Regions from separate parts of the Exiguobacterium sp. BMC-KP genome, predicted to be linked through region 2. Evidence: predicted binding sites of a transcription regulator. Region 2 holds the regulator's gene; the other holds the start of a gene.
The links. The regulator LexA, encoded in region 2, represses DNA repair genes until DNA is damaged. The targets are predictions, from matches to a motif close to CGAACATATGTTCG.
Positions count from the first base shown of each region.

Region 1 (10,032 bases), 1.3 Mb from region 2:
CCAAATCTCGAGGTTACAGACGAGGCTGATTTTCTTGTGCGAGCGAACAGCACCTGCACCAAACAACGTCATCACATCGATGATCCCAATTCCACGAATCTCAAGCAGATGTTGAATCAATTTCGGTGCGGTTCCGACTAGAATCCCGTCACCGGTTTGACGAATCTCGACCGAGTCATCCGCTACTAGGCGATGACCGCGTTTGACGAGTTCGAGTGCCGTTTCCGATTTACCAACACCACTTGCACCTTTAATGAAGACACCAACACCATAGATATCAACGAGGACACCATGCATTGCCGTCGTTGGCGCGAGTTCTGCTTCGAGGAAGTTCGTGATCTGTGACTCGACCGATGTCGTATGCCCTTTTGTTGTCAACAGTGGTACGTTCGTCTCGTCTGCGGCTTGGATGATTGCTTCCGGTACGTCAAATCCTCGTGTGATCAAAATACCAGGTGTTTCATCCGTACAGAGGACGTTCGCTCGTTCGCGTTGTTCCTCATACGTTAAATTATTGAAGAACGTCAATTCCGTTTTACCGAGAATTTGAAGACGTTCTGCCGGATAATAGGCATAATAACCGGCAAGCACAAGGCCAGGTCGGCACAAATCGGCCGTCAGAATCGGGCGATGTAAGCCCTCTTCTCCCGTGACGATGTGGAGATTGAATTGTTTTACGATTTCAGCTGTTCGCACTTTTGGTTGCACGCTTCATCAGCCCCTTTCACTTGAAGTATTGTACCATATTTTTATTCGATTTATGGAATTGGATTAGAAGCTTGATTTCTTGGGAATGGAATAAAGAGTTAATATTTTGAAGGAGGTTTTGCCATGATGTCAGCTGGCGGCATTTGGTTCGTTTTAATACTTATTTTATTTGGGATTCTCGCAATTGCTGGTTTCGTCTATCTCGTGATTTCGCTGATTGATATGTGGAAAGCCTACTCCCGGAATCAGGATCAAACAGCCCTTTTATTCTTCATCATTTCGATTATCGGGGTCTTCATCAGTGGGTCATTCATCTCCTACGTCCTTGCAATCATCTTCTATTGGAATCGTTCACGGGGAAAGAGCTGGCTCGGCCTCGGTCTGATCCTCGTCTCGATCGTGCTTGCCGTCATCGGCGTCATCGCCTTACTCTCATTCGGGTATGACATGAATAACATCGAAAACATGAACTTCGATGAACCGATGATGGATCAGGATTACAATTATTGATTCACGAAAACCCCCATCTTCTTCAAGGAGGATGGGGGTTTTATGTGTGTAGACGACGTCGCTCCGCTTGCGTGCCTCCTACAGGAGAAAGCGCAGTTATCCGCGCTGTCAGAGACAAACGAGACCCAGACAGAACGATGAAGCCGCGACAGTCTCGCCTAAGAAAAAGTACGCAAAGCGGATACAACGTCATAAGAAAAGCGCAACCTCTTTTTCAAGAAGTTACGCCGGTATGCTTATAACGCTTGTGGACTGAGGTGAACGCCGTGCGTGACAGAAATCGTACCTGTCTTCGTATCGGCTTCGACCTCGATTTTTGGTGAACGACCGCGACCTGATACGAAATGAAGCTTCCGGTTGACGATCTCTTTTTGATCCCGGATCAATTCCATGTCGTCGAGGTTACAGTTGAGACCACCGAAGTTCGTCTCAAGTTCTCCGTAGACTTCAGCGCCATGCGGCAACATCAAGGCGATGCTTCCGGCAAGCGATGAAGCTTTGACTTTCGCGTTTTGCGCCGTCTTCAGTTCGCAACGAACGTTTCCGTTCGCTGTTTTCAGTTCCGAGCGTTCGAAGACACCCGTCGTGATGATCTGACCGTTGGCTGTCTTCGCCTTCAAGACCTTCAACTCTGACTCTTCGATTTCGATTGAGCCGTTTGCTGTTGATACTTTGACATCTTCACTGAAGAGGTCACGGACATTGACTCGACCGTTCGCTGTCATCAGTTGAGCGGACGTCGTATCGAGTGACGATAACGAAATCTCACCGTTCAACGTCTGTAAGACGAATGATTCGTAATGGCGGCGTGGAACTTTCAGATGGACCGTCGCACGGACACTCTTATCCTTTAGACGGATGGATAGTGTGTTTGCTGAAACCGCATGTTGGACGGCTGCCTGAAGTTGCTCAAGCGCTTGTTCTTCCGTCACCTGTTGGCGGCGGAGCGGACGCCCCGTCACCGTCAACTCGCATTCTTCAAGATCACTCGGTTCAACGACCAAGTTCGCATTGAACAGATCGACGTGGACCGTCTCTCCGCTGAATGGGAATTGTTTGACGTAGGTAACGTTCGGACCTGACGCCTGATTGAGTGAAAGATCACTGTCCTTGATCCGGCTGACGAGATTATCGAATGCTGACATGACTTTCGTCGTCAGCGAATCGACGGAATACTGGTCGACCCGATCATACTGTTCTGGTTCATCGACGTACTTATGTTCACTTGCAGAAGTAGCACGTTCGTCGATTGATTCGAGTCGCTCAAGTTTATCAAGTGCCTCATCAATCGTTAACTTTCCTTCTTTGACTTGCTCCAATATCAATTGACGCATATCTTGCTTCATGAACCGTTCCCTCCTATTCTTGAACCTCAAACGTGTGTTACATGATACTTTCGTTTAAGTTCCCTTAGTTCCTTCCTACGAATCCTCATCCACAAAAGTTTCACGATTCAATTCGTGCCGCATCCCGTTCAAGGACCGGAGCGAGATAATGTCCCGTATACGATGCTTTAACTTCAGCGATCTGTTCCGGTGTACCGGCAGCTACGATCGTTCCGCCGCCGTCGCCCCCTTCTGGTCCAAGATCAATCAAGTAGTCGGCCGTCTTAATGACGTCTAAATTGTGTTCGATAACGAGTACCGTATCTCCATTGTCGACGAGACGTTGCAAGACTTTCAGAAGACGCGCAATATCGTGGACGTGCAGCCCTGTCGTTGGCTCATCGAGAATATAAATTGTCTTCCCGGTCGAACGCTTATGCAACTCAGACGCCAGCTTGACGCGCTGTGCTTCCCCACCGGACAATTCCGTCGCGGGTTGACCGAGACGCATATACGTGAGTCCAACGTCAGCAATCGTCTGTAGTTTCCGCGTGATTTTCGGAATGTTCTCGAAGAAAGCGAGTGCATCTTCGACTGTCATTTCAAGGACATCGGCAATCGTTTTGCCTTTATATTTCACTTCAAGTGTTTCGCGGTTATAACGTTTCCCGTGACAGACTTCACACGGAACATAGACATCCGGTAAGAAGTGCATCTCGATCTTAATGATTCCATCGCCACGACACGCTTCACAGCGTCCACCCTTGATGTTGAAACTGAAGCGTCCTTTTTTGTACCCACGAAGTTTTGCTTCGTTCGTTGAAGCAAAGACGTCACGAATATCATCAAAGACACCAGTATACGTTGCTGGGTTCGAACGTGGTGTCCGACCAATTGGCGATTGATCGATATCGATGACCTTGTCGATTTGGTCGAGACCGGTGATGCCTTTATGGGCACCCGGCTTTTCCTTCGCCCGGTTCATCTCGTGGGCGATCGTCTTATAGAGAATCTCATTGATCAATGTTGATTTCCCGGATCCCGACACACCCGTAACGGCAACGAATAAACCAAGCGGAATGTCGACATCAACGTTCTTCAGGTTGTTTTCCGACGCTTTGTGGATGTGGAGCATCCGACCGTCTGACTCTTTGCGTGTCGATGGGACAGGGATGAACTTCTTCCCAGACAAGTATTGACCGGTCAGCGAGTTCGCATCCTTCATCAGTTCTTCTGGTTTCCCGGCTGCCGTGACGAAACCACCGTGATCGCCAGCACCTGGTCCGATATCAATCAAATAGTCAGCTGCCATCATCGTATCTTCATCATGCTCGACGACGATCAATGTGTTCCCGAGGTCACGCATCGCTTTTAGCGTATTGATCAAGCGATCATTATCGCGTTGATGTAAACCAATCGATGGTTCATCGAGGACGTAAAGGACACCCGTCAAACGCGAACCAATTTGTGTTGCAAGACGAATCCGTTGCGCTTCCCCACCAGACAACGTACCAGCTGCACGAGAGATCGTCAGGTAATCGAGACCGACGTTCTCGAGGAACGACGCGCGTTCGTGAATCTCACGGACGATCATTTTTGAAATCGTCTTGTCTTTCTCACTTAATTTCTCTGGTAGTTCGTCAAAGAACATGACCGCTTGTTTAACGGACATCTTTGTCACTTCACCGATGTGGTGATCGGATACTTTGACGGCAAGTGATTCCCGTTTTAAACGATGTCCTTTACATGTCGGACATGCCTTCTTCGCCATATAGCCTTCCATCTGTTCACGGATGTAATCAGATGACGTCTCCTTGAAACGACGTTGTAAATTATTGAGGACACCTTCGAAGTAGAGATCCGTATTCCGGACCATTCCGAAATCATTTTCATAACGGAAATGGATTTCTTCTTTGGTGTTTCCATTCAAGAGTGTTTCGCGATGCTCTTCTGACAACTGTTCGAACGGTGTATCCATATCAATCTTAAAGTGGTCGCAGACCGCTTTAAGCAATTGTGGATAATACTGCGAACTTGTCGGTTCCCACGCCACGATTGCCCCTTCGTTCAATGACTTATCTGGATGCGGCACAACGAGATCGACATCGACCTCAAGTTTCGTCCCCAGTCCATCACATGACGTACAAGCACCAAACGGCGAGTTGAACGAGAACATCCGTGGCTCGAGTTCACCAATCGAGAAGCCACAAATCGGACAAGCATGGTGTTCACTGAATAAGAGTTCGTTTCCATCCATCGTATCGACGATGACACGACCGTCAGCGAGACGAAGCGCTGTTTCAAGCGAATCGGCGAGGCGGGCTTCGACGTCTGGTCGAACAACGACACGGTCGACGACGACTTCAATCGAATGTTTCTTATTTTTCTCAAGCGTGATTTCTTCCGCGAGATCAAGTGTCTCTCCGTTGACGCGGACACGGACGAAACCTTCTTTCTTAAGATCGTCGAGGACTTTAACGTGCGTTCCTTTTCGTCCGGAGACGATCGGCGCGAGGATTTGCAGACGCGTCCGTTCTGGTTGTTCCATTACTTGGTCGACCATCTGACTGATTGTCTGACTCGAAATCTCGATTCCGTGATTCGGACAGATCGGTTTCCCGATCCGTGCGTACAATAGTCGAAGATAATCATAGATTTCCGTCACGGTTCCGACCGTTGATCGTGGGTTTTTACTCGTCGTTTTCTGGTCGATCGAGATCGCTGGACTTAATCCTTCAATCGTGTCGACATCTGGCTTATCCATCTGTCCGAGGAACTGACGGGCATAAGCCGATAAACTTTCGACATAACGACGCTGTCCTTCAGCGTAAATCGTATCAAAGGCAAGCGACGATTTCCCTGACCCGGACAGACCCGTCAAGACGACGAGTTGGTCACGGGGAATTTCGACATCGATGTTTTGTAGATTATTGACGCGAGCGCCTTTGATGATAATCTGATTCTTCTTTTCTCCCAACTTAGGCACCTGCTTTCAATTCTAATATGAGGTCGCGGAGCTCGGCAGCTCGTTCGAACTGCATGTCCTTCGCCGCTTGACGCATCTCTTGGTCGAGCTGTTCGAGTAACGTTTCGCGCTCCGGTTTTTTGAGTTTGTTAAACTTCTCGAGTTTTTCGACGGTATCGTCGCTCTCGATCGTCGTACTAATGACACCACGGACATCTTTTTTGATCGTCTGCGGCGTAATGCCATGCTCTTCGTTAAATGCCATCTGAATCGCGCGACGACGTTCTGTCTCATCGATTGCTCGTTGCATTGAATCAGTGACTTTATCAGCAAACAAGATGACATGACCTTCTGAGTTTCGTGCTGCCCGACCAATCGTCTGGATTAGTGAACGGTCTGACCGGAGGAAACCTTCTTTATCGGCATCAAGAATCGTTACGAGCGAAACTTCCGGAATATCAAGTCCTTCTCGAAGTAAGTTGATCCCGACGAGGACGTCGTACTTCCCGAGTCGTAAGTCACGAATGATTTCAATTCGTTCGAGTGTCTTGATCTCCGAGTGCATGTAGTTGACCTTGACCCCGTGTTCCTTCAAATAATCGGTCAAGTCTTCCGACATTTTCTTCGTCAATGTCGTAACGAGGACACGCTCGTTCTTCGCCACGCGATCGCGGATGTTGTCCATCAAATAATCGATTTGTCCGGTAATCGGATGAATCTCAATCGTCGGATCAACAAGACCCGTCGGACGGATGATTTGCTCAACCATCTCTTTTGAATGTTCGAGTTCATACGGTCCCGGTGTCGCCGAGATATAGATTGCCTGACTGACTTTTTCTTCGAACTCCTCGAACCGTAGCGGACGGTTGTCTTTTGCTGAAGGCAGACGGAAACCGTGATCGACAAGGACTTGTTTCCGCGCTTGGTCGCCATTGTACATCCCGCGAATTTGCGGCAGTGTCACGTGTGACTCGTCAGCAACGAGTAAGAAGTCTTTCGGGAAGTAATCGATCAACGTATACGGTGTTGCCCCTTCCGGCATCAAGTTCAAATGACGCGAGTAGTTCTCGATTCCTGAGCAATAGCCCATCTCACGCATCATCTCGAGGTCATAGTTCGTCCGTTGCTCGAGCCGTTGTGCTTCAAGTAATTGATTGTCTTCACGTAACTTCGCAAGCTGCACTTCAAGTTCCTTCTCGATGTTCGCGATTGCCTTCTGCAAACGGGTATCCCCCGTCACGAAGTGGGACGCCGGGAAGATTGAAATATGCTCACGGTCCGCGATGATTTCACCTGTTAACGGATCCATATCACGAATCCGCTCAATCTCGTCACCGAAGAATTCGATTCGTACACACTGCTCATCACGCGACGCCGGGAAGATCTCAACGACGTCTCCTCGGACGCGGAACCGTCCGCGCTGGAAGTCGATATCGTTTCGCTCATATTGAATGTCGATCAAGCGACGGAGCATCTCATTACGCCCCATCTCATTACCGACACGAAGTGACAAGACGTGGTTGTTGTATTCTTCCGGGTTACCGAGACCATAGATACACGAGACAGAGGCAACGATCAAGACGTCCTCCCGTTCGAACAAGGCGGACGTCGCCGAGTGACGCAACTTGTCAATTTCATCATTGATTGAGGAATCCTTCTCAATGAACGTATCGGTCGACGGGACATATGCTTCCGGTTGGTAATAATCATAAAAACTAACAAAGTACTCGACCGCGTTGTTCGGGAAAAATTCCTTGAACTCCGAGTAGAGTTGTCCCGCTAGTGTTTTGTTGTGGGCAAGGACAAGCGTCGGTTTCTTGATTTCCTTGATGACGTTCGACACTGTGAACGTCTTCCCTGTACCGGTCGCCCCAAGCAACGTCTGATGTCGTTCGCCTTGTTTTAGCCCAGTCACCAATTTTTCGATTGCCGTCGGCTGATCACCGCCTGGCTCAAATGGTGAAACGAGTTCAAAATCCATCGTTTGCTTCCCCCTCATCACGTAAAAAATCTATTTTTATTGTACCACTTTACGAACAAACATTCGATTATGAAGTGCTCCTTTTAGGAAGTTACCCTTTTTTTCGAAAATGCAAAAGTTTCTTTTTGCTTCGAGTGTTGCACATCGATTTTTCGTTTACAAAAAAATCCCTATCACGGATGTTCCGTGACAGGGATGTACTCTTTAATGTAAGGACCGAACCTTCGTCCGACCATGGGCCGGCTCGTTCACGAACAGGATACCGAGTTCATGATGGTCTTGTTCATAGAAGGCACGTTGCGCAAAACGGATGTCCCCGTTATGGTTCATGACTTCAAGACGCAGATACGGTTTGTGTTTTTGAATGGCTTCATAGAACGACGCTTCCGAGTCGACCTTCTCACCGTTGACTTTATAGATCGCTTCCCCCGGAATCAAGCCCATCTCGGCAGCCGGTTTATCGGGAAGTGTCCCGAGAATCACCGCACCACGCGTTCCATTAAGGAAGAGCGGTGTTTGTGCCCGGTTCAAACGTTTGACCCGTTGATGCAACAGAATATGCAGGACGAGCAACAAAATGATGCCGTACAGCCATTCAGCTTGTCCGGTGACGTATGCAAGAACCGTCAACAAGATTGCAACGAGACTCGTGATCAAACGTCCTTGGACGAGTGGACGCATCAACTCCTTCGGTAACTTACCGGTAAAGAGGAAGCTGAAGCCGATCGGTAACCACACAATGATTGGAACGAGTCCCGGGAAACTGTAACGTGGCCACCATGTCTCGAGTACGTCGCCCGGAACGAAGACGAGCAGTGGCAAGAGCCAAAGCTTATTTGCTGACAAGCCACCGATGAAGCGACCACGCTTCGAGACGACGAGTGACGGGGACAGGCGGCGTTGCCCACGCCACCAGACGAGGACAACTTCAGCGATGAGTGTTACCGTCGCAAGTAATAAAATCATCTTCGGATCGACTGCGCGAACTGAATCGAGACGCGAATCCATCACGAACCAGCCGGCAAGTCCAAGTAAGACGATTGGCCAAAGCGGTACGTTTAAGCGAACGATGCCGATTAACAATAGCACGCTTGAAAGTCCAAGTAACATCAGAGCGTATTGTGGTGTCACCGTTAATCCAAGCCATCCGCTGACGACGGATAAGATAAGACCAACGAGTAGCCCCGGTAAAAGTGTTTCGAGAACATCGCTTCGTTTTCCGTGTGTCCGGGAGCGGAACAGACCACGCTCCCGTTTGACACGCCGGATGCCGATGACCCAACTGACAAGGAGTGCTAACCACAAGGTCGGACTGGCGATGAGACTAATCGCGGTCCAACCAATTTCATCGAGTAATTCCACGCGCATTCAGACCTCTTTCCATTCCTTATTATTGAGCAGCGACCTCGAGTGCTTTTTTCCGCTGAACGTCATTCTTGTCATCCTCGAGTTTCTTCAGGAGACGTGTCTCCATCTCACCCGCCGTCTGCTGATCGATTTTTCCTGTGACATCAAGCTTCGCATCCTTTTGCAAGGCTTCAACGGCTTTCTTCATCGTGTCACCGAAATAGCCGTCCTGTCCTTTTGGCTCGTAACCGATTGCTTCAAGGACCAGGTGAGCGTTTTCGACCGATTTTCCATAATCACCGACTGCGAGTGACTTTTTGTCAGTCAAAATCTTCGTGACGTTAAAGTAAGCCGGTTGCTTGACTTCAATCGTCGGCTTGACCCCTTTTTTGTGGATCCAGTTGCCGTCCGGTGTTAGCCATTTGTTCGTCGTCAACTTCAAGTCGCTACCGTCCTTCAGGTCATAGGCACTTTGGACAATTCCTTTACCAAACGATTTTGTACCGACGACCTCAGCCCCAGCACCTTCTTTCAGACCAGCTGCTAAAATCTCAGACGCCGATGCCGATCCGCCGTCTTCGAGCACGACGATGTTATAAGGTTTCTTCTCGTCTGCCTTCCCGAATTCCTGCTGACGCTCTCCCTTATTGTTCTCTACTTGATAAATCGGAACATCCGTCGGGATGAACGATGCAATCATTTTCGAGACAGCCGTTAGTAGACCACCTGGGTTCCCTCGGACGTCGATGACGAGTCCATCAATATTCTGACTCTCGAGTTTCGCAAGACCCTTCTCAAACTCTTCTGCTGTCGGTTCCGAGAACTGTGTCACTTGCAAGACACCGATCTTCTTCCCGTTGACGTCTTCCGTCGACGTATAGACCGTCTCAATCGGAATCGTATCCCGTTTGATCGTGATATCCATCGCGTCTTGACCACTGCGCTGAATCGTCAGGACGACGTTCGTCCCTTTTTCACCACGAATTTTTTTGACCGCTTGATCCGTCTTTTGACCTTTTGTCGACTTACCATCAATTTCTAAGATGACGTCGCCCGGTTTGATGCCCGCTTTTTCAGCGGGTGAGCCTTTGATTGGTGAGACGATGACGATCGACTCACCTTTTTGTTCAAGCGTTGCCCCAATCCCTTCAAACGAAGACGACAGATTCGTATTGAACGATGCCGTCTCTGACTCA
Region 1 is NZ_LGIW01000015.1:1,775,053-1,785,084, forward strand. It holds gene hprK (HPr(Ser) kinase/phosphatase) at 1-708, opposite strand, end outside; gene ADM98_RS15015 (hypothetical protein) at 832-1,218, shown strand; gene ADM98_RS15020 (DUF4097 family beta strand repeat-containing protein) at 1,455-2,564, opposite strand; gene uvrA (excinuclease ABC subunit UvrA) at 2,665-5,520, opposite strand; gene uvrB (excinuclease ABC subunit UvrB) at 5,522-7,489, opposite strand; gene ADM98_RS15035 (PDZ domain-containing protein) at 7,694-8,857, opposite strand; gene ADM98_RS15040 (S41 family peptidase) at 8,880-10,032, opposite strand, start outside.
Region 1: uvrB (excinuclease ABC subunit UvrB) is a predicted target of LexA. The motif match lies at 7,542-7,555, and genes of this name have one in related genera.

Region 2 (10,032 bases):
GTCAGCGACTGTTCCCGTGAACAAGAATGAATCTTGTAAAACGAGTCCAACGTGTTGTCGTAGCTCTTCTTCCGATAACTGCTCGAGCGGTTGACCATCAATCAAAATCCGACCTGATTGATAAGCGTAAAAGCGCATCAAGATATTGATGATTGAACTCTTTCCACTTCCGGTATGACCGACAAGGGCAATCGTCTGTCCTTTTTTCGCCTCGAACGAAATGCCTTTCAAGACATCCTTCTCACCGTCATAACTAAAGCGAACGTCTTCAAAGACGATATGTCCTTCTGATACACGTGCATCTCCTTCGAGTTGTTTCGTCGGTTCTGGCTCATCCGTATCAAGCACCTTGAACACGCGGTCCGCTGAGACGACAGCTTGTTGGAACTCGGATAACCGTTGCATGATTTGCTGAACCGGTTGGAAGATCCGCTCCATGTAACTGATGAAGGCATAGACGACACCGACTTGAACTGTTTGTGAGAACGATAAGACACCGAAATACGTCACAAGTGTCGCAATCGAAATCGCTAGTAACAATTCAATGATTGGTCGTAGTAACCAGCTATCGAGCTTCAGGTTCTTATAGCGACCGTTCTGGTGAGCGACATTCGTTTCTTCGAATTCTGCCATCAAGCGCTTTTCTTGGCGGAATTGTTGAATGATCGCCATCCCATTGATCGATTCGTTCAGTTGCGCATTGATTTTCGACAGTAGATCGCGAACTTCCGCGTAATATTTCGTCGAGTACTTTCGGTAGATCCAGATAATGAAATAAAACAGCGGTAACAACAACAGCGCAAGCGTTGCGAGTCGTGGTTCTAGGAGATAGAGGAAGATATACGTCCCAATCAACTGGACACCACTTTGAACGAATGTCGACAGGACACCGATATAGAGTTCCTTAATCGCTTCCGTATCGTTCGTGATCCGGGAAACGAGCACTCCGGCAGGCGTCCGGTCGAAATAAGCGAGCCGTAAATGCATGACGTGCCGGAACACATCGATCCGTAAACGTTGAATGACTTGCAAAGCAATCTTTTGGAACTCAAATGCCTGTAAATAATCGACGATGATCCCTGTCGTATGCAATAACAAATATGCCGTAAACAGAAGTGCGACTTCTTGAACTGGATAGGTTCCTGGTGCGACATACTCATCAATGAAAATCTTAACGAGATACGGTCCTCCGAGTTTTGCTGCTGTCGTAATGAACAGGAGAACGAAGGCGATACTGACTTGCTTCTTGAACGGTTTGACGAAATCGAGCAATCGTTTCAGGACGGCTTTTTCATTGATATCATGATTCATTAGAACGCCCTCCTTGTTCGACGAGTGATTCTAGTTGCTGGCGGTCGTATGTCTCTTTGTACCAACCGTCGTGAGCGAGTAACTGCTCATGCGTTCCTCGCTCGATGATTCGACCGTCTTCAAGGACGATGATCTCATCGGTATGCGACACAGCCGACAGGCGATGAGCAACGATGATTTGCGCTTGATCGTGATCAGCCGTCCGGAAGTGATGGATAATCGCTTCCTCAGTCTTAGCATCGACCGCAGATAGTGCATCATCGAGCACTAAAATCGGGCAGTCGGCTAGTAACGCCCGGGCAATCGAAATCCGTTGCTTTTGACCACCAGACAACGTGACACCACGCTCGCCGACCATCGTCGCATATCCTTCCTTAAAGCCAAGAATATCGTCATGAACCGCTGCAATACGCGCCGCTTCCATGATGTCTTCCATTGACGCGTCGGGTTTCGCAAAAGCAATATTATCCGCAATCGAAGCGGAGAACAGGAAATGATCCTGCGGGACAATCGCTACTTGACGACGAACGGTATCTCGTGTCAATTGTTTGATGTCTCGTCCACCAATCATGATCGCTCCTTGTTTGACGTCATATTCACGTGATAATAAACGAACGAATGTCGATTTACCAGCACCCGTCTTCCCGACGATCCCAAGCGATTTACCCGGTTTCAACGTCACATCGATGTCTTGTAGGACCGGTTGCGTGTCATAGATGAATCGTTTAATCCCGACATGAAGTTCCGGTGACGAAACAATCGTCGCCGCTTCCTTCGCGTCTTTAATTTCCGGTTCGATCGCAAGCATCCGCTCGATCCGATCGTAAGAAGCACGACCACGTTCGACGATGTTAAACAACCAACCGAAAGCGAGCATCGGCCATGTCAATAAACCAAGATATGTAGTGAATGAGACGATGTCACCAATCCGAATTTCACCTTGTTGCAATAAGTAGGCACCATAGCCGACTGCGATGATGTACGATAGACCGACTAACCCAAAGATCGTCGGATCAAACAGAGCATCAATTTTTGCCACGCGACGGTTCTTTTGGACAACGTCGTCGGATAGATCGGTGAACGTCTGTACGTCAGACTCAACTTCGCCTGTCGCTTTTAAAACACGGACACCACTAATACTTTCCGCGACCTTATCATTTAAATCGGAGAAGGCTTCCTGCGCGTCATGAAAACGCGAATGTAGCATCTTACCGTAGCGTGACGTCAAATAGACCATGAGTGGCATCGGCAGAAGCGACACGAGCGTCAACTTCCAACTGATTGTCGTGACCATCGTGATGATGACGAAGCTCCCCATCGTCACTGAGTCAACGAGCGTTAGAATACCGGCACCCGCTGTCATCGAGACGGCTTGTACATCGTTCGTTGCATGTGCCATCAAATCTCCGCTACGATATTTCTTATAGAACGATTGATCTAAATCTGAAAAATGACCATACAGTTGACTGCGCAACAATCGACCGAGACGAATCGAGGCACCGAAGATATGAAAACGCCAAAAATAACGAATGAAATACGTCGCGACTCCGATAAGCAACAATGTACCTGCTAGACGAATCAAATCATTCTTCGTCAAGCTCCCTTCACTCAGACCATTGACTGTAGTCCCGATGACTTTCGGTGGAATCAGTTCTAACCCTGCCACAAAAATCAAACAGATGACCCCAAGACTATACGCTTTCCATTCTCGTCGGAAAAACCAACCGAGTTTCCTGAAGACTCCCATTCAAGTCTCCCCCCTTTTTAAATCCTATGATTATTTGAAATAGTCTCACATTTTAGATTAGTTCTCTTTCTAAAAAATAGCAAACAAAAAGGAGACCATTTGGTCCCCTTTCATACAGCTTATTTTTTAGGTGATTTCATTGAACCACTCATTGAACGCATCACTTGGTTGACTTTCTTTTGTGATGGCTTTTGACCCATTTGCATCATCAATGTCTTAATCATATCTTCGTTGATTGGTGGGTTTTGCTCCAAGTAGTTCATCATGTATCGACGAGCGATATAGAAACCAAGGGCGACACCTGCTACCAAGCAAAGAAGGGCAATTAAAATCCAAATCCATGTAGCCAAGTTGCTTCCTCCTCTAACTTAAAACGTCGCTTTTTACTATACTATAATTCCAATTGTTTGCATAGATGATAATAGATGAAAAACGAGCCCGACGTAAGAACGGACCCGTTTTTCCAGAAATGATTATCCGAGTTGCTTGACTGTCGCTAAAACGTTCTCAACAGACATACCGTATTCTTTCAAGAGGAAGTCTCCAGGAGCAGATGCGCCGAAACGATCGATTCCGATAACTTGTCCTTCTGTTCCTACATATTTGTACCAACCGAGTGAAGCACCTGCTTCGATCGCTACACGTTTCGTGATGTGTTTTGGAAGAACCGATTCTTTGTACTCTGCTGATTGTGCTTCGAATACTTCCCATGATGGAAGAGAAACGACAGCTGCTGATTCACCAAGTTCTTTTTGCGCTTCGACAAGAAGGTGAACTTCTGAACCTGTACCGAGTAAGAGTGTATCGGCTTTCGTGACGTCACCAGCGATGACATAACCACCTTTTTCAGCGCCTTCTGTCGTCGTACCTTCAAGTTCAGGAAGACCCTGACGAGTCAAGACGAGAAGTGTCGGTTTGTCTTTTGCTTGAACCGCTGTTTTCCATGCTGCGATTGTCTCTTTTCCGTCTGCTGGACGGTAGATCGTGACGTTCGGCATTGCACGGAAGCTCATCAAGTGTTCGACTGGCTCGTGTGTTGGACCATCTTCACCGACAGCAATCGAGTCATGCGTCAAGACGAAGATTGATGGAAGACCCATTAATGCAGCGAGACGGACCGCTGGACGAAGGTAATCCGAGAAGACGAAGAATGTCGCACCGTAAGGAATGACGCCACCGTGAAGTGCCATACCGTTGACAGCTGCTGCCATTGCGAATTCACGTACACCGAACCAGATGTTGCGACCACTTGGGTCGATATCGAAGTCTGCTTCGCCTTTGAGCATCGTGTTGTTTGATCCCGCAAGGTCAGCTGAACCACCGAACAATGTCGGAACGTTCTTCGCAAGGCCATTCAAGACTTCACCGCTCGTTTGACGCGTTGCTTTTTTCGACGACAAGTCGTATGTCGGAAGGTCTGCTTCCCAGTTGCTTGGCAATTCGTTTGCGATCGCGCGAACGAGTTCAGCATGCAATTCTGGGTGAGCTGCTTCGTATTGTTTCATCGTCTCGTTCCATGCGTCTTCTGCAGAAGCACCACGTTGAACGATGCGCTCGTCAAACAATGATTTGACTTCTTCAGGGACGTAGAACTCTTCATGATCCCAAATGTAGCTAGCTTTCGTCAACTTGATTTCTGCCTCACCAAGTGGTGCACCGTGAGAAGCGGACTTCCCTGATTTGTTCGGTGAACCGAAGCCGATGACTGTCTTAACTTCGATCAATGTTGGTTTTGTCGTCTCTGCTTGTGCCGCCGCGATTGCTTTCGAAATCGAATCGATATCCGTTCCGTCTTCTACGCGAATGACTTGCCAGTTGTACGCTTCGAAGCGTTTCTGGACGTTTTCAGAGAATGATTTATCGAGATCTCCGTCAAGTGAGATATCGTTTGAATCGTACAATACGACCAATTTCCCAAGACCAAGGTGACCTGCAAGTGAAGCGGCTTCAGCTGAAACGCCTTCCATCAAGTCCCCGTCTCCACAAATTCCGTATGTGAAGTGATCAACGACGTTAAGGTCGTCACGGTTATATTTTGCTTCAAGATGACGCTCTGCCATTGCCATACCAACTGCCATCGCGATCCCTTGACCAAGTGGACCAGTCGTCGCATCTACACCAGCCGTGTGGCGATATTCTGGGTGACCTGGCGTTTTAGATCCCCATTGACGGAATGATTTTAGATCTTCCATTGATAGATCATATCCCGATAGGTGGAGGAGTGAGTAGAGAAGCATCGAACCGTGTCCGGCTGAAAGTACAAAACGGTCGCGGTTAAACCATTCTGGATTTTTAGGGTTGTGGTTCATATGATCCGCCCAAAGTGAGAATGCCATCGGCGCTGCTCCCATTGGCATACCTGGGTGACCCGAGTTCGCCTTTTGTACGGCATCAATCGATAAGGTACGAATCGTATTAATTGCTAATTGTTCTACTGTCGTCATGTTCGTCAAAACAATCATCCTCTCTCTTTTTCACAAATTCCTACTTATTTTAGCATACTCTCAAATGTGATACAACTTTTCTAAATAGTATGTCACATTAAAATGAATGCGCTATCTATAGCCGTTCTATCGACTCATACAGGATGTCTGAATCGATGAAAGCTCCCTATTAAGATGTATTGCTATCGTACAATGTTTCCTAATCCAAATACTCCATAAAAAAAGAGGGTCCGCTTGCGCGAGACCTCTCTTTTATAGAAGAAACAAACGATTATTGCTTGTTTCGTTCTTCTTCTTGTGCTTGTTTCAACTTCTCTGGTGTAACGTCTGTACCCTCTTCGTCGACGATCTTCATGCCCATGAGTTGATTTTTAAACGATCCACGGAACGCTGCGAGATAGGCCGCACGTAGTTCTTTTTGCTCTGCCGTTTCCGCTTCTGTTAATGGCTCGACTTTTGATTTATTCGCTAAAGCGTTGATTCGATCTAATTGTTCTTGTGATAACATGGAATCCCTCTTTCTGTACGACTCAAAATTGAGTTGTTCAATTGTATCCTTACTTTAAAAGAGCCCATAAAAAAAAGCAAGTTAACCGCGTCAGTCGACGGGTTACTTGCTTCTCATTCCGAGCTAGGTGTCAGTTCACGGTATTCGAGGTACCGACGATTGACGGTGGCTTTTGAAATATCATGCCCCATACCTCTTAAGGTGATTGCAATATCAGAGAACGTCAAACCAAGTTCTCGAAGACGAACGATTTCTTCGATTGGTACGTCTTTTCGACTACGTCCAGCGTTGTCTCCTTGGCGATTGAGATTACGTTCTGGTCGAAACCCTTGTTCCACAGCTCGGCGCATGCCACGAGCGATTTTTGCATTATGCAATTTGCGTTGATATTCTTCAACGAGTGAGACAATCTCAAGCACCATCGCCTCTGCATCAGCAAGCTGATATTCGCCATCGGAATCAAGCGTCATCAGTCGAACACCATGCTTTTTAAATGTATGCAAAATAGCAATTTTCGCATTCCCTCGCCCAATTCGTGTGTCATCCGTCACGAGAACCGCATCTATCGCATCACGTGTCACATGATCAAGAACAGTTAGCATCCCTTCACGATCAACATCGTATCCACTCTCTTTTTCAGAGACGACATCTACGACATCAAATCCTTTTTGAGATGCCACCTTCGAAAGTTCCATCCGTTGACGTTCAATCGAACTATCTTGTGCTTCTTTTTCAGTCGACACCCGACAATAAATCACGACCTTCATCGTACCTCACATCCCTGTTCGTTCTTTCACAACTTTTCCATTCTGTCATTGTTGTGCGATTGGTACAACGATTTTGCTTTTTGAGATGACATGTTTTGTCTCGACATCATTATTTTTGATCAACCAGTTGACATATTCTTCGTCTGACATTGAACCGTCGTTATAGACTTCAGCAATTTGTTCGACCGTAGCGTTCTCATCGACCGTTACGGACGCTGTCATCAGTTGCGCGACCTTTTCATCCGGACGTGGTATGAGTAAAAAAATCACGAAAGCAACACTTAAAGCATAGAAGAGAATAGAAAAAGCATGAGTACGAATCGTATGAATCATCATGAATCCCTCCAAATATGAAATGAATGAGTTAGAATAAATGTTCGCGGAACAATTGTTCGCATAACTCATAATAAACACAGAACCCGTGTTCGGTCAACACAAAATGTCGAACAATTGTTTGTACGCTCATTTGTTCTATGTTATAGTGAATCTAGAAACATATATTCTTACATTTCAAACTTCAATCCAGAAAGAGGTGGCAATTCGTATGCGGAAAATGTCTAAGCGCCAACAAGAGATTCTCGACTACATCGTCTCTGAAGTGAAACTGAAGGGGTATCCACCATCAGTTCGTGAAATCGGAGAAGCAGTCGGACTCGCGTCTAGCTCGACGGTACACGGTCATTTGGATCGACTCGAGAAACGGGGAATGATTCGCCGTGACCCGACGAAACCACGTGCGATTGAGATATTGCTTGATAAGCCTGAAGAAATCACGGAAGCCATCGTCCATGTTCCCGTCATTGGGAAAGTCACAGCTGGTCTTCCGATTACAGCGATTGAAAATATCGAAGAACAATTCCCGCTCCCTGCACATTATGTAGGTAACGAGACAGTCTTCATGTTAACGATCGATGGTGAATCGATGATTAATGCAGGTATTCTTGACGGCGATCGTGTCATCGTGCGCCAACAAAACACAGCAGAAAACGGAGAAATCGTCGTAGCTATGACCGAAGATAGCGAAGCGACGGTGAAACGGTTCTTCTTAGAAGATCAACAGGTACGTCTACAACCAGAAAATGACTCGATGGATCCGATGTATTTCGATAATGTCTCCATTCTTGGTAAGGTAATCGGCGTGTATCGGACGATTCATTGACGGAGGGACCAGTTACGACTGGTCTTTTTTCATGCCTTCAGGAAATGTACATGATACCGTCAATACCATCGCGCTGACGGGTTACGTTGCGTATTCGGTCGCAACGCAACAAACCGATTGGTTACCGACCGCCATTGGTATCGCTGTCGGTACACTTTGGCTGTCGCCCGACCTTGATTTAAAATCAGAACCGTATTATCGCTTTGGACCGTTTCGAGTCCTATGGATGCCTTATGTGAAAATCATGCCCCATCGCTCGATTTGGTCACATGGACTGATCATCGGAGATATCATCCGACTTCTATATAGTGCTGCTATTTTGATTCCACTACTATTTCTAAGTCTGTATTTTCAAATTCTTGATTCGGCAACGATTGATTCATGGTTCGCTTCTCTGCCTGCTTTTATCATCGGCATCATGGTAGCGAGTACGATTCATATCCTACTAGATTATTCCAGTAGCTGGTTTCGACCTAAAAAAAGAAAGAAGCGTCGCCGTTAACACCTCTTATTACCTGTTTACAGGTAGGAAGAGGTGTTTTCTTATCCATTTTACCGTATCTTTAAACATCAAAATAAAAAATTTCCATTCCTATATTTCAATTATTTGTATTGAAAACGTTCTCAATTCGGAGTAATTTAAAGTAGAAAGGCCATTATCTGCTTTAATCCAAAGGGAGGGTTTTTGCATGAATAACTTTGTACTAGAAATGATCGGTACGATGATCCTCATCCTACTCGGGGATGGTGTCGTCGCCGGTGTCGTCTTGAAAAAGACGAAATCGGAAAACAGTGGGTGGATCGTCATCACGTTCGCTTGGGGTCTTGCCGTCATGACAGCAGCATTCGTTGCTGCTGAGAGCGGAGCACACTTGAACCCCGCATTAACAATTGCACTTGCTTTGAACTCTGATTTACCGTGGGCAGACGTTCCGATCTACATTGCTGGACAACTTGTCGGAGCTTTCATCGGCGCCATTCTCGTTTGGCTTCATTACATGAAACATTTTGAAGCGACTGATGATCAAGCTGCAAAACTCGGTGTGTTTGCAACAGGCCCAGCGATTCGTCATACGCCATCGAACTTGATTTCTGAGATCATCGGGACATTCGTTCTTGTCTTCGGTATCTTGGCACTCGGTTTAACAACATTCGGTGACGGATTAAAACCACTCATCGTTGGTTTACTCGTCGTCGTTATCGGTCTATCACTCGGTGGTACAACAGGATACGCTATCAACCCGGCCCGTGACCTTGGACCGCGTATCGCACACGCCATCCTACCGATTCCAAACAAAGGTTCTTCTGACTGGGGATACTCATGGATTCCAGTTGTTGGTCCAATCATCGGTGGAGCAATTGCCGTGCTCATTTATCAATTGATTTACTAAGACCACATTCCACTAACACATAATGCTCAAGGGGGATTTCGAAATGGAAAACAAGTATATCCTAGCACTCGACCAAGGTACGACAAGCTCACGTGCGATCATCTTCGACCACGATGGGAAAATCGTCAACTCGGCACAACGGGAATTCAAACAATACTTCCCGCAACCAGGTTGGGTCGAGCATGATGCCAACGAAATCTGGGGGTCGATTCTTGCTGTCATGGCAGAAGCACTCGGAACTGCAGATATCAAACCTGAGCAAATCGCCGGAATCGGAATCACGAACCAACGTGAAACGACAGTTGTCTGGAATAAAGAAACAGGCAAACCAGTCTATCACGCACTCGTTTGGCAATCGCGTCAAACGTCTGGTATTTGTGACGACTTAAAAGAACAAGGTTTGAACCAGAAGTTCCGTGATAAAACAGGACTCCTGATTGATGCCTACTTCTCCGGCACAAAAGTTAAATGGATCCTTGACAATGTCGAAGGTGCACGTGAGCAAGCAGAAAATGGTGAATTACTCTTCGGTACGATTGATACGTGGCTCGTATGGAAACTGTCTGGTGGAAAAACACACATTACAGACTATACGAATGCTTCACGGACGTTGATGTACAACATCTACGAACAAAAATGGGATGAAGAGTTACTCGATATTCTCGGTGTTCCGGCTTCAATGTTGCCAGAAGTTCGTCAGTCGAG
Region 2 is NZ_LGIW01000015.1:435,203-445,234, reverse strand. It holds gene ADM98_RS07760 (ABC transporter ATP-binding protein) at 1-1,311, opposite strand, end outside; gene ADM98_RS07755 (ABC transporter transmembrane domain-containing protein) at 1,301-3,058, opposite strand; gene ADM98_RS07750 (YneF family protein) at 3,178-3,408, opposite strand; gene tkt (transketolase) at 3,532-5,502, opposite strand; gene ADM98_RS07740 (DUF896 domain-containing protein) at 5,774-6,010, opposite strand; gene ADM98_RS07735 (YneB family resolvase-like protein) at 6,124-6,777, opposite strand; gene yneA (cell division suppressor protein YneA) at 6,823-7,110, opposite strand; gene lexA (transcriptional repressor LexA) at 7,322-7,936, shown strand; gene ADM98_RS07720 (metal-binding protein) at 7,968-8,438, shown strand; gene ADM98_RS07715 (MIP/aquaporin family protein) at 8,626-9,327, shown strand; gene glpK (glycerol kinase GlpK) at 9,371-10,032, shown strand, end outside.